2 regions of the Rummeliibacillus sp. JY-2-4R genome follow, and region 2 is predicted to be linked to the other one. Evidence: a T-box and tRNA genes for the amino acid it is inferred to sense, from the RefSeq annotation. Region 2 holds a T-box; the other holds one or more tRNA genes.
What was found. A T-box is a leader RNA that pairs with one kind of tRNA and senses whether it is charged. The one in region 2 lies ahead of tyrS (tyrosine--tRNA ligase), so its partner is inferred to be a tRNA-Tyr.

Region 1 (4,431 bases), 890 kb from region 2:
TAACAGCACTTTCCCTTTTAACTCGATTTTGGTTTCCAACTGTCCCACTTTGGATATTTGCCTCTGTATATGCCATTCTTGGGATCACCGTTGTATTAATAGGTACAAAAGGCTTTGAGAGGGTTGAAAACGTATTTGCAGTCATCAAGATTGCAGCTATTTTTATGTTTATTTGTTTGGCTATAGCTATTCCGTTTGGATTTTTTGGAGGGAGTAGGAATGACTTTCTTGTCCACAATTCAGTTAAAGATTTTTTGCCAAATGGTATTACCGGTCTTTGGTCTTCGTTAATTTTCGGTTTTTATGCATTTGGTGGAATAGAAATCATGGGAATTTTATCGATGAGACTTAAAAAGAAAGAAGACATTCATAAATCTAGTACAATCATGTTAATTATTTTAACAATCATATATTTAATTTCCATATTTTTAGCAACAAGCTTAGTTGTGGTTGATAAATTTAATACAGAGGAGAGTCCTTTTATAATTGCTCTAGATAAGTTTAATCTTTCATTTTTCCCTCATGTGTTTATTGCAGGCATTATTATTGCAGGTTTTTCAACTATGGCTGCGTCTTTATTTGCTGTCACCAGTATGCTAGTGACGATGTCAGAAGATGGTGACGCTCCAAAGGTTTTTTCAAAAAAAGGAAAGCTTAAAGTCCCTCCTTATGCATTAGCATTAACAATTAGCGGGATGATTATTTCCATTATTTTATCGCGTATAATGCCAAATTCTGTGTATGAATACATTACAACAGCTGCAGGGTTAATGCTTTTATATAACTGGGTGTTTATACTCATTTCCTTTCCAAAACTAATAAAAGCTACTGGTTTCGACCATGTTAAAAGAATTATTGGTATGGTTTTAATACTGTTAGCAGTTAGTGGTACATTAATTCATGAGTCGAGCAGACCTGGATTTTTTGTAAGTATAGTTTTTCTTTTGCTTATTTTGACTGTGGTTCTTATTATGCACTTTGGAAAATCTAAAAATAAGAAAAAAGAAAAAAACATATTTCCGAGAGGAATTTATTAATGATTCAATAATAGCTTCACCGCTTCAATACCAAAATAAACGCCAAATCCAATAAGAGATAATCCAGACATAATAGAAATGAAAGCAAGAAGTTTAGTTGTTAAATACTTTCTAAAATTACTCGCTACGCATGCCATGGTAATATCCCATAAAAATAGTCCCATGAAAATAGCTAAACTGTAAAGAATAACATCGGCTGTCTCATATGCTGTAATGGTTTTAGCTAGTACCGAGCCATAAATACCTAGCCAGAAAAGAATCGTTAGTGGATTTAATAAAGACATAAAAAAACCCAAAAAATATGATTTAGTAAGAGAAATATTGCTATCATTACTTCTTTCAATGGTTTTACCTACACTGATTATGCTTTCAATCCCTGTATACACAAGTACAAAAAAGCCAAAAGACCATAATAATGTTTGCATAAATGGAGTACCTAAAAAATTTATTATTCCAAAGTATACTGTCAGCATATATATAGCATCTGCGCACATAGCGCCTATGCCAACAAGCCAAGAGTGAAAAAATCCACCTTTAATGCCTTTATCTATTTGCGCCGCATTAATTGGACCAATTGGGGCACCAAGAGATATTCCAAGGAAAACATAACTAAGAAAAATGCTCATATTTTAGCTCCTTAAAAAGTTGTTTGTAACACATGCTATTCATAATGGTTGGTTTGTAGGACAAGTTTTTTGAAAATTCCTATTAGTTGAAGAACAATAAAGACTCAATAAAGTTATTACAGGAGATGAATTAAATGACTGTTTATGTTCATCAAACATTTGAGATTAAGCAAGATAAATTTAACGAAGGAATTGAAAATATCCAACAAATAAAAAAGTATCGAAACGAAAACTATAACCATAAGGTAGATATTTTAGTCCCGATAACAGGTCCTGATCATACGTACTCGATTATTTCAACATACGATGGATTAGCGGAGATGGAAATACAAAATAAAAGAATGTACGATGATGAAGAGTATTTAGAATTAATAGGCAACTTCTTTTTAGAACAAATTGTTCAAGGCTCAATCAATACACAAATTTATCGTTCGATGAATGAAACAATTAATGAAAAGAAAAATGAAAAAAGAGGCTAAAATAATCTAACTGGAGGAAGATACATGGAGAGAAGAGAAAAACTTAATGAAGAGGCAGCATTAAATAATAATTTAGATTCCGCTACTTATTTAAAGAATCCTGAAATCGCTAAATTACATGAAAAACCTAAAACAGATAAATTAGTTACGCCAAAAATGAATGACAAAAAAATCCCACCTTTTTCATTTTGACGTCTTTTCCGATTATAGTGAATGAAAGAGCAACGTGAATAAACGTTGCTCTTTTATAGAGTAAGCAGGTAAAATTATTAGCACATAACTATTTTATCTACATTGACAAAAATTATGGAGCATTATACAATGTAATTTAGTCAGGGAGTTGTCTTATATGAGAGCTACCGCTATTATTGCTTCCATAGCTCAGTAGGTAGAGTGCTTCCATGGTAAGGAAGAGGTCACCGGTTCAAGCCCGGTTGGAAGCTTTCTATTTTTGGGGCAAATAAGCTTAAAAATTATTTTTAAATTAAGTGTTGCAAAAAAAGTCGAAAGATGTTATTATAATACTTGTCCGAGAGAGACGTAAGCATTTATGATGGCCCCTTGGTCAAGCGGTTAAGACACCGCCCTTTCACGGCGGTAACACGAGTTCGAATCTCGTAGGGGTCACCATTTTGAGAAAAGTATACATATGGAGGATTAGCTCAGCTGGGAGAGCATCTGCCTTACAAGCAGAGGGTCGGCGGTTCGATCCCGTCATCCTCCACCATAAAATCGGAGGGGTAGCGAAGAGGCTAAACGCGGCGGACTGTAAATCCGCTCCTTCGGGTTCGGCAGTTCGAATCTGCCCCCCTCCACCATCTTTTGGGGTATAGCCAAGCGGTAAGGCAACGGATTTTGATTCCGTCATGCCCTGGTTCGAATCCAGGTACCCCAGCCATTTTTATTTTATGAGTCATTAGCTCAGTTGGTAGAGCATCTGACTTTTAATCAGAGGGTCGCTGGTTCGAATCCTGCATGACTCATCATATAATAGTGAAAACCTTCTTCTTATTTTAGGAAGAAGGTTTTTTGTCTTTTTGTATTATTGTTTTAAAAGATTTACTAGAGATAAGGAACATGGTAAGCAAAATCTGCATTAACGATGAAAATGCCTAACAAGAAACTTCTTTAATCTTTTATAGATATATTTGTACAATTTTGACTTACAGATAAATTGTTTTGTTAAGCCATTTATATTCCTCAAGTTACATTAATAGAATTTTAAAAAGGGGGAGTATTATGGAGAAATTTAATATATCAATTATTGGTGTTCCAATGGATTTGGGACAAATACGTAGAGGAGTCGATATGGGACCAAGTGCGATTCGTTATGCTGGTGTGGTTGAACGTTTAGAAGCACTGGGACATACAGTAATTGATGAAGGGGATATATCCATTGACCGTTCAAAGGTAGAAACACCAGATAAAACTTCATTACGCAATTTAGAAGCAGTGGTTGATGTAAGCAAGAAATTAGCAGACCAGGTTCATAAAGTGGTAGAAAAAGGACAATTTCCATTAGTAATAGGTGGAGACCATAGTATTGCTATAGGTTCTTTAGCTGGAATTTCAAATCATTATAAAAATCTAGGAGTCATCTGGTATGATGCCCATACAGATATGAACACAAGCGAAACTTCCCCATCTGGAAATATTCATGGAATGCCCTTAGCTATTAGCATTGGCCTGGGACATGAGAGTTTGGTGAATGTCTTAAATTATGCACCCAAAATAAAGCCCGAAAATATTGTAATTATTGGAGCGCGGTCAGTTGATGAAGGGGAAAAAAAACTGATTAAAGATAAACAAATAAAAGTATATTCAATGCATGAAATTGATCGGCTAGGCATGACACATATCCTCCAAGATGCCATTACTCATTTAAAAGGACAAAATGTGGATGGTGTTCACTTATCACTTGATTTAGATGGCATTGATCCAATTTATACACCTGGTGTTGGGACACCGGTACCTGGTGGGATTACTTATCGAGAAAGTCATTTAGCGATGGAGATGTTACAAGAGTCGGGCTTAATAACATCAGCAGAGTTCGTAGAAGTTAATCCTATACTTGATGAAAGAAATAAAACAGCAGATGTGGCAGTAGCTTTAATGGGGTCATTATTTGGAGAGACATTAGTTTAATAATAAAAAGGATGAGCAAATTTGCTCATCTTTTTTATTTGTTTCTCAAGTATTCTGTAAACTTAATAAGATATGTAAAATTTTAACTTATGTGGTGAATTTAAAAAACTCCAACAAATAAAAGGAAAGTATTGGTATAATGGA
Region 2 (4,431 bases):
CCAAGTAATACTGAAATTTTAACCTATTTAGATTTAGATAAGGAACTAATTGCTGTCGATGATTATTCCGATTGGCCATCAAGTATAGAGAACTTACCAAGACTTGGTCCGGATTTGTCCATTGATGTTGATATGCTCGAAAAATTAGAGCCTGATTTAGTATTGGCGTCTTTAAGTGTACCTGGCATGGAGAAGAATGTAGCTGAATTAGAGCGTCGAGGAATTCCACATATTGTTTTAAATCCTAATAGTTTGTCAGAAATTGCAGAGGATTTAAGAGTAGTTGCTAAAGCATGTCACATACCTAAGGTTGGCAACACGAGAGCTGCTCAATTTGAAGAGTTTATCCATCAAATGAAAATGATTGCAAAAGATTGTAGTAAAAATCCTACTTGTTATTGGGAATGGTGGCCAAATCCAATCTTCACACCTGGACATACGAATTGGCTAACAGAAATTAGTGCAATTGCAGGTGCCAGAAACCTTTTCCAAGATGTTGAGCTCGCAAGTGTACAAACGAATTGGGAAGATGTTCGGTTACGCAACCCTGATTATATTTTTCTAGCATGGGTTGGAGTACCACATGAGAGGGTTAAACCATCTCTTCTTATGAAAAGACCTGGTTGGCCTGAGCTTCCTGCTGTTGTTGAGGGACGTTTATATGTAATGGAAGAATGGCTTTATTGTCGACCGTCTCCCAGATTATTAGAAGGCGCTTTGAAATTAGCGAAAATCGTTCACCCAAAGGAATACGGCAATTTAGAACTTCCTAGTTGGATTTATCAAAATTAGGATTAAAGATTAAAAATCATTTGAAATAATAAAAACCGCCAATCCTAATTAGTCAGGATTGGCGGTTTAAATTTTAGCTAAATTTCACCATATGGTATTTTTTCTTACCGCGGCGAATTATTGCAAATGCGTCTTCCATGCGATTTTTTGCATCAATGATATATTCAAGATCTTTTACTTTTTCACCATTAACTGAAATAGCACCATTTGTCACATCTTCACGTGCTTGGCGTTTAGATGATGAAATGTTTGCTTCTACTAATAAGTCAACGATATTTTTGTCTTCTTTTGCAACTTCTACTGATGGCACTCCTGAGAATGCTACTTTCATTTCTTCTACTGACAGTGATTTAAGATCTCCAGAGAATAACGCTGCAGTTATGCGTAATGCTTGATCCAGGCCATCTTCACCGTGGATTAGCTTTGTCATTTCAGCAGCTAAAGTTTTTTGAGCAACGCGAAGATGTGGTTCAGTTTCTACTTTTTCGGCTAATGCTTCAATTTCTGAACGAGTTAAGAAAGTGAAGATTTTCAAGTATTTCACAACATCTGCATCTGCAGTGTTTAACCAGAATTGGTAGAATTCGTATGGCGAAGTTTTTTCAGGATCTAACCATACTGCTCCTCCAGCTGTTTTACCGAATTTTGTACCATCAGCTTTAGTAACCAGAGGAATTGTAATACCGAATGCTTTTGCCTCTTCATCATGTGTTTTGCGGATGACTTCAAGCCCTGTAGTAATGTTACCCCATTGGTCAGAACCACCAACTTGAATTCGAACATTGTAGTGATCGTATAAATGGTTGAAATCAATACCTTGGATTAATGTGTATGTGAATTCGGTAAAGGATAAACCTGATTCTAAGCGTGATGCAATTGTATCCTTATTTAACATGTAGTTAATATTTATAAGTTTACCGTAATCACGTAAAAATTCGATTGCGCTTAGTTTTCCTATCCAATCATAGTTATTCACTAATTGGGCACCGTTTTGATCACCAGAGAAATCGAAAATACGTTCAAGTTGTTTTTTAATGCCAGCAACATTATGATCAATTTGTTCAGCAGTTAGTAAGTTACGTTCAGTAGATCGGCCTGATGGATCCCCAATCATACCAGTAGCACCACCAACAACAAGTATTGGACGGTGACCTGCTTGTTGGAAACGACGTAAAGTTAACATAGGTACAATGTGACCAATATGCATAGAATCAGCTGTTGGGTCAACTCCTACATATAAAGAAACTTTTTCTTCATTCAATAATTTCTCCATACCTTCTGCATCAGTTTGTTGGTATAACAAACCACGCCATTGTAAATCTTCTAATAATTCATTAGCCATTAAATTTCCTCCTAAAAAGTTCATTCTTATTTTTCCTTGAAAAGAGCCGCTTGAGTATTTAATTGGTAACCGGCATCACGCGCTAGCTATTCGATCACTTCGCCTTCTCGGTTGAAAACTGAAAAGATGTTTTCAATTCGAAGACTCCAGTGCTTGTCACAGCTGTACGAGCGCTCTCAGCACTTAAATGGTAGTTGCTTCAGCGGCTAGACCCTCGAGGGTTCACAGGATGTGATCCCGATAGTCGTTGCCGCAGGACGCAGCGCTCTTAGAGTATCTTCCTCAAATCGAGCCGCTTTAGCACTTAAATAAAAAAAGTCCCTGCAATGTTAATTGCAGGGACGTTAATTACATTTATAACGCGGTACCACCCAGCTTGAAGAAATAAGATTCTTCCGCTTCAATCGCTTTATCGCAGCGGCTACGTTCTAAGCTCCAAATGTGTAATTCGCGTCCATACTATGACTAGCTTGCACCAACCGCTAGCTCTCTAAACAGGGAATATGTCTGCTACTGGGCATTTTTCTTCACTAGAATAACTATTAATGACTATTGTACTTCATTTTAATTAGTTGTCAATAATTATTAATTTGTCTAATCGTCTTATGGTATAATAGACAATATTTTAGAAGGTTATTAATAACTTGATTGCATGTTGACTTTCTTTATTAAAATTAGATATTTCAGTGTCTACTAATAATTAGTAAAATAGAATAAATTCCATAGAATATTGCAAAATCTAAAGTCGATTCTATAATTTTATTATAGAAATTATTTTCATTTTGTTACATACTCAAGTTAGGAAACGATTTCTTTTACTACAACATGTATAGCCTTTACTTCTAAATATTGTTTAACTCATTTGATCGAGTACTACTAAAAAACAGTAGCAACATAGAAGTAGACCATTGGCGGATGCAACAATGGCTATTTTACAGTGAAAACATCTAAAGGAGGTAGGCCAACTGTCAAAAGGCACCATCTAGCTTTAAGGTCTAGATTTTTGGCATAGGTCGTAGATTATCGAAAAGATGAAAGAATGGATAACCAATATAAATCAAAAGGTGGATGAATTATCCAAAAAAACTTGGATGAAATATTTCCGTATTACTTCAAGTGTAGTTTGGAATTTATTTTTAATTTTCATCATCTTTATTGTAGTAGGTACTGTTTTTATTGGGTCGGTTGGTGCCGGTTATTTCGCTTCACTCGTTAAGGATGAACCTTTACGTTCGAAAGCTGAAATGCGTAGTGCAATTTTCGATTACGATGAGACCAGTACACTTTATTTCGCGAGTAATAAGTATCTAGGTAAAATGCGTACTGACCTTGAACGACAAGAAACTACTTTGGACAAAGTATCACCAAATGTGGTAAATGCCGTTCTTGCTACAGAAGACGAATATTTTTACAAACATTCAGGAATCGTTCCAAAAGCAGTATTGCGTGGACTATTTCAAGATGTGAGCAATTCGAATACCCAAACTGGGGGTTCTACCCTAACACAACAATTAATCAAAAACCAAGTTCTAACGAACGAGGTTTCTTATGAACGTAAAGCAAAAGAATTATTACTTGCAATGCGTTTAGAGCATTTTATGACCAAAGATGAAATTCTAGAGGCTTATCTAAATGTTATTCCATATGGTCGAAATGCAACTGGTCGAAATATTGCTGGTGTAGAAACTGCTGCTGAAGGACTGTTTAACAAAAAAGCAAAAGATTTAAACTTAGCACAGTCGGCGTATATTGCTGGGATTCCTCAATCTCCCTTTGCATATACCCCATTTACCCAAAAAGGAACCCTAAAAGACAAAGATAGTTTAAACTTAGGTATCAATCGTATGAAAACAGTCTTATACCGAATGCACGAAACAGGATATATAACAGATCAACAATATCAAAAAGCATTAAAGTATAATATTGTAAAAGATTTCCGAAAACCCGAAATTCGCCCTGAAGAGAAATATCCATACGTTACCTATGAAATTGAAGATCGTGCAAAAACCATTATGGCTGAGATATTAGCCAAAAAAGATGGTATTGATGTAGATCGTTTAGACAATGAATCAAAACTTAAAGAAAAGTATAGAATTTTAGCTGACCGTGAATTACGTTCAAAAGGGTATAAAATTTACTCTACAATTGATAAGAAAATGTACGATTCAATGCAAAAAGTAAAAGATAATTTCCCATATTACGGTCCAACATTTACGAAACAAGTAACAGATCCAGAAACAAGTAAAGTAAGTAATGTTGACACACCTGTTCAAGTTGGGAGTATTGTCATTGAAAAT

Region 1: it has a tRNA-Tyr gene. The T-box ahead of tyrS (tyrosine--tRNA ligase) is inferred to sense a tRNA for this amino acid. The anticodon was not compared.

Annotation. Positions count from the first base shown of each region.
Region 1 covers NZ_CM132623.1:3,876,625-3,881,055, reverse strand. The annotation lists gene ACWV26_RS19095 (amino acid permease) at 1-1,037, shown strand, start outside; gene ACWV26_RS19090 (LysE family transporter) at 1,034-1,663, opposite strand; gene ACWV26_RS19085 (hypothetical protein) at 1,798-2,142, shown strand; gene ACWV26_RS19080 (hypothetical protein) at 2,167-2,334, shown strand; tRNA gene ACWV26_RS19075 (tRNA-Thr) at 2,513-2,585, shown strand; tRNA gene ACWV26_RS19070 (tRNA-Glu) at 2,698-2,772, shown strand; tRNA gene ACWV26_RS19065 (tRNA-Val) at 2,794-2,869, shown strand; tRNA gene ACWV26_RS19060 (tRNA-Tyr) at 2,877-2,960, shown strand; tRNA gene ACWV26_RS19055 (tRNA-Gln) at 2,966-3,040, shown strand; tRNA gene ACWV26_RS19050 (tRNA-Lys) at 3,053-3,125, shown strand; gene rocF (arginase) at 3,382-4,287, shown strand.
Region 2 covers NZ_CM132623.1:2,981,767-2,986,197, forward strand. The annotation lists gene ACWV26_RS14575 (cobalamin-binding protein) at 1-792, shown strand, start outside; gene tyrS (tyrosine--tRNA ligase) at 866-2,134, opposite strand; T-box leader at 2,469-2,671, opposite strand; gene ACWV26_RS14585 (transglycosylase domain-containing protein) at 3,166-4,431, shown strand, end outside.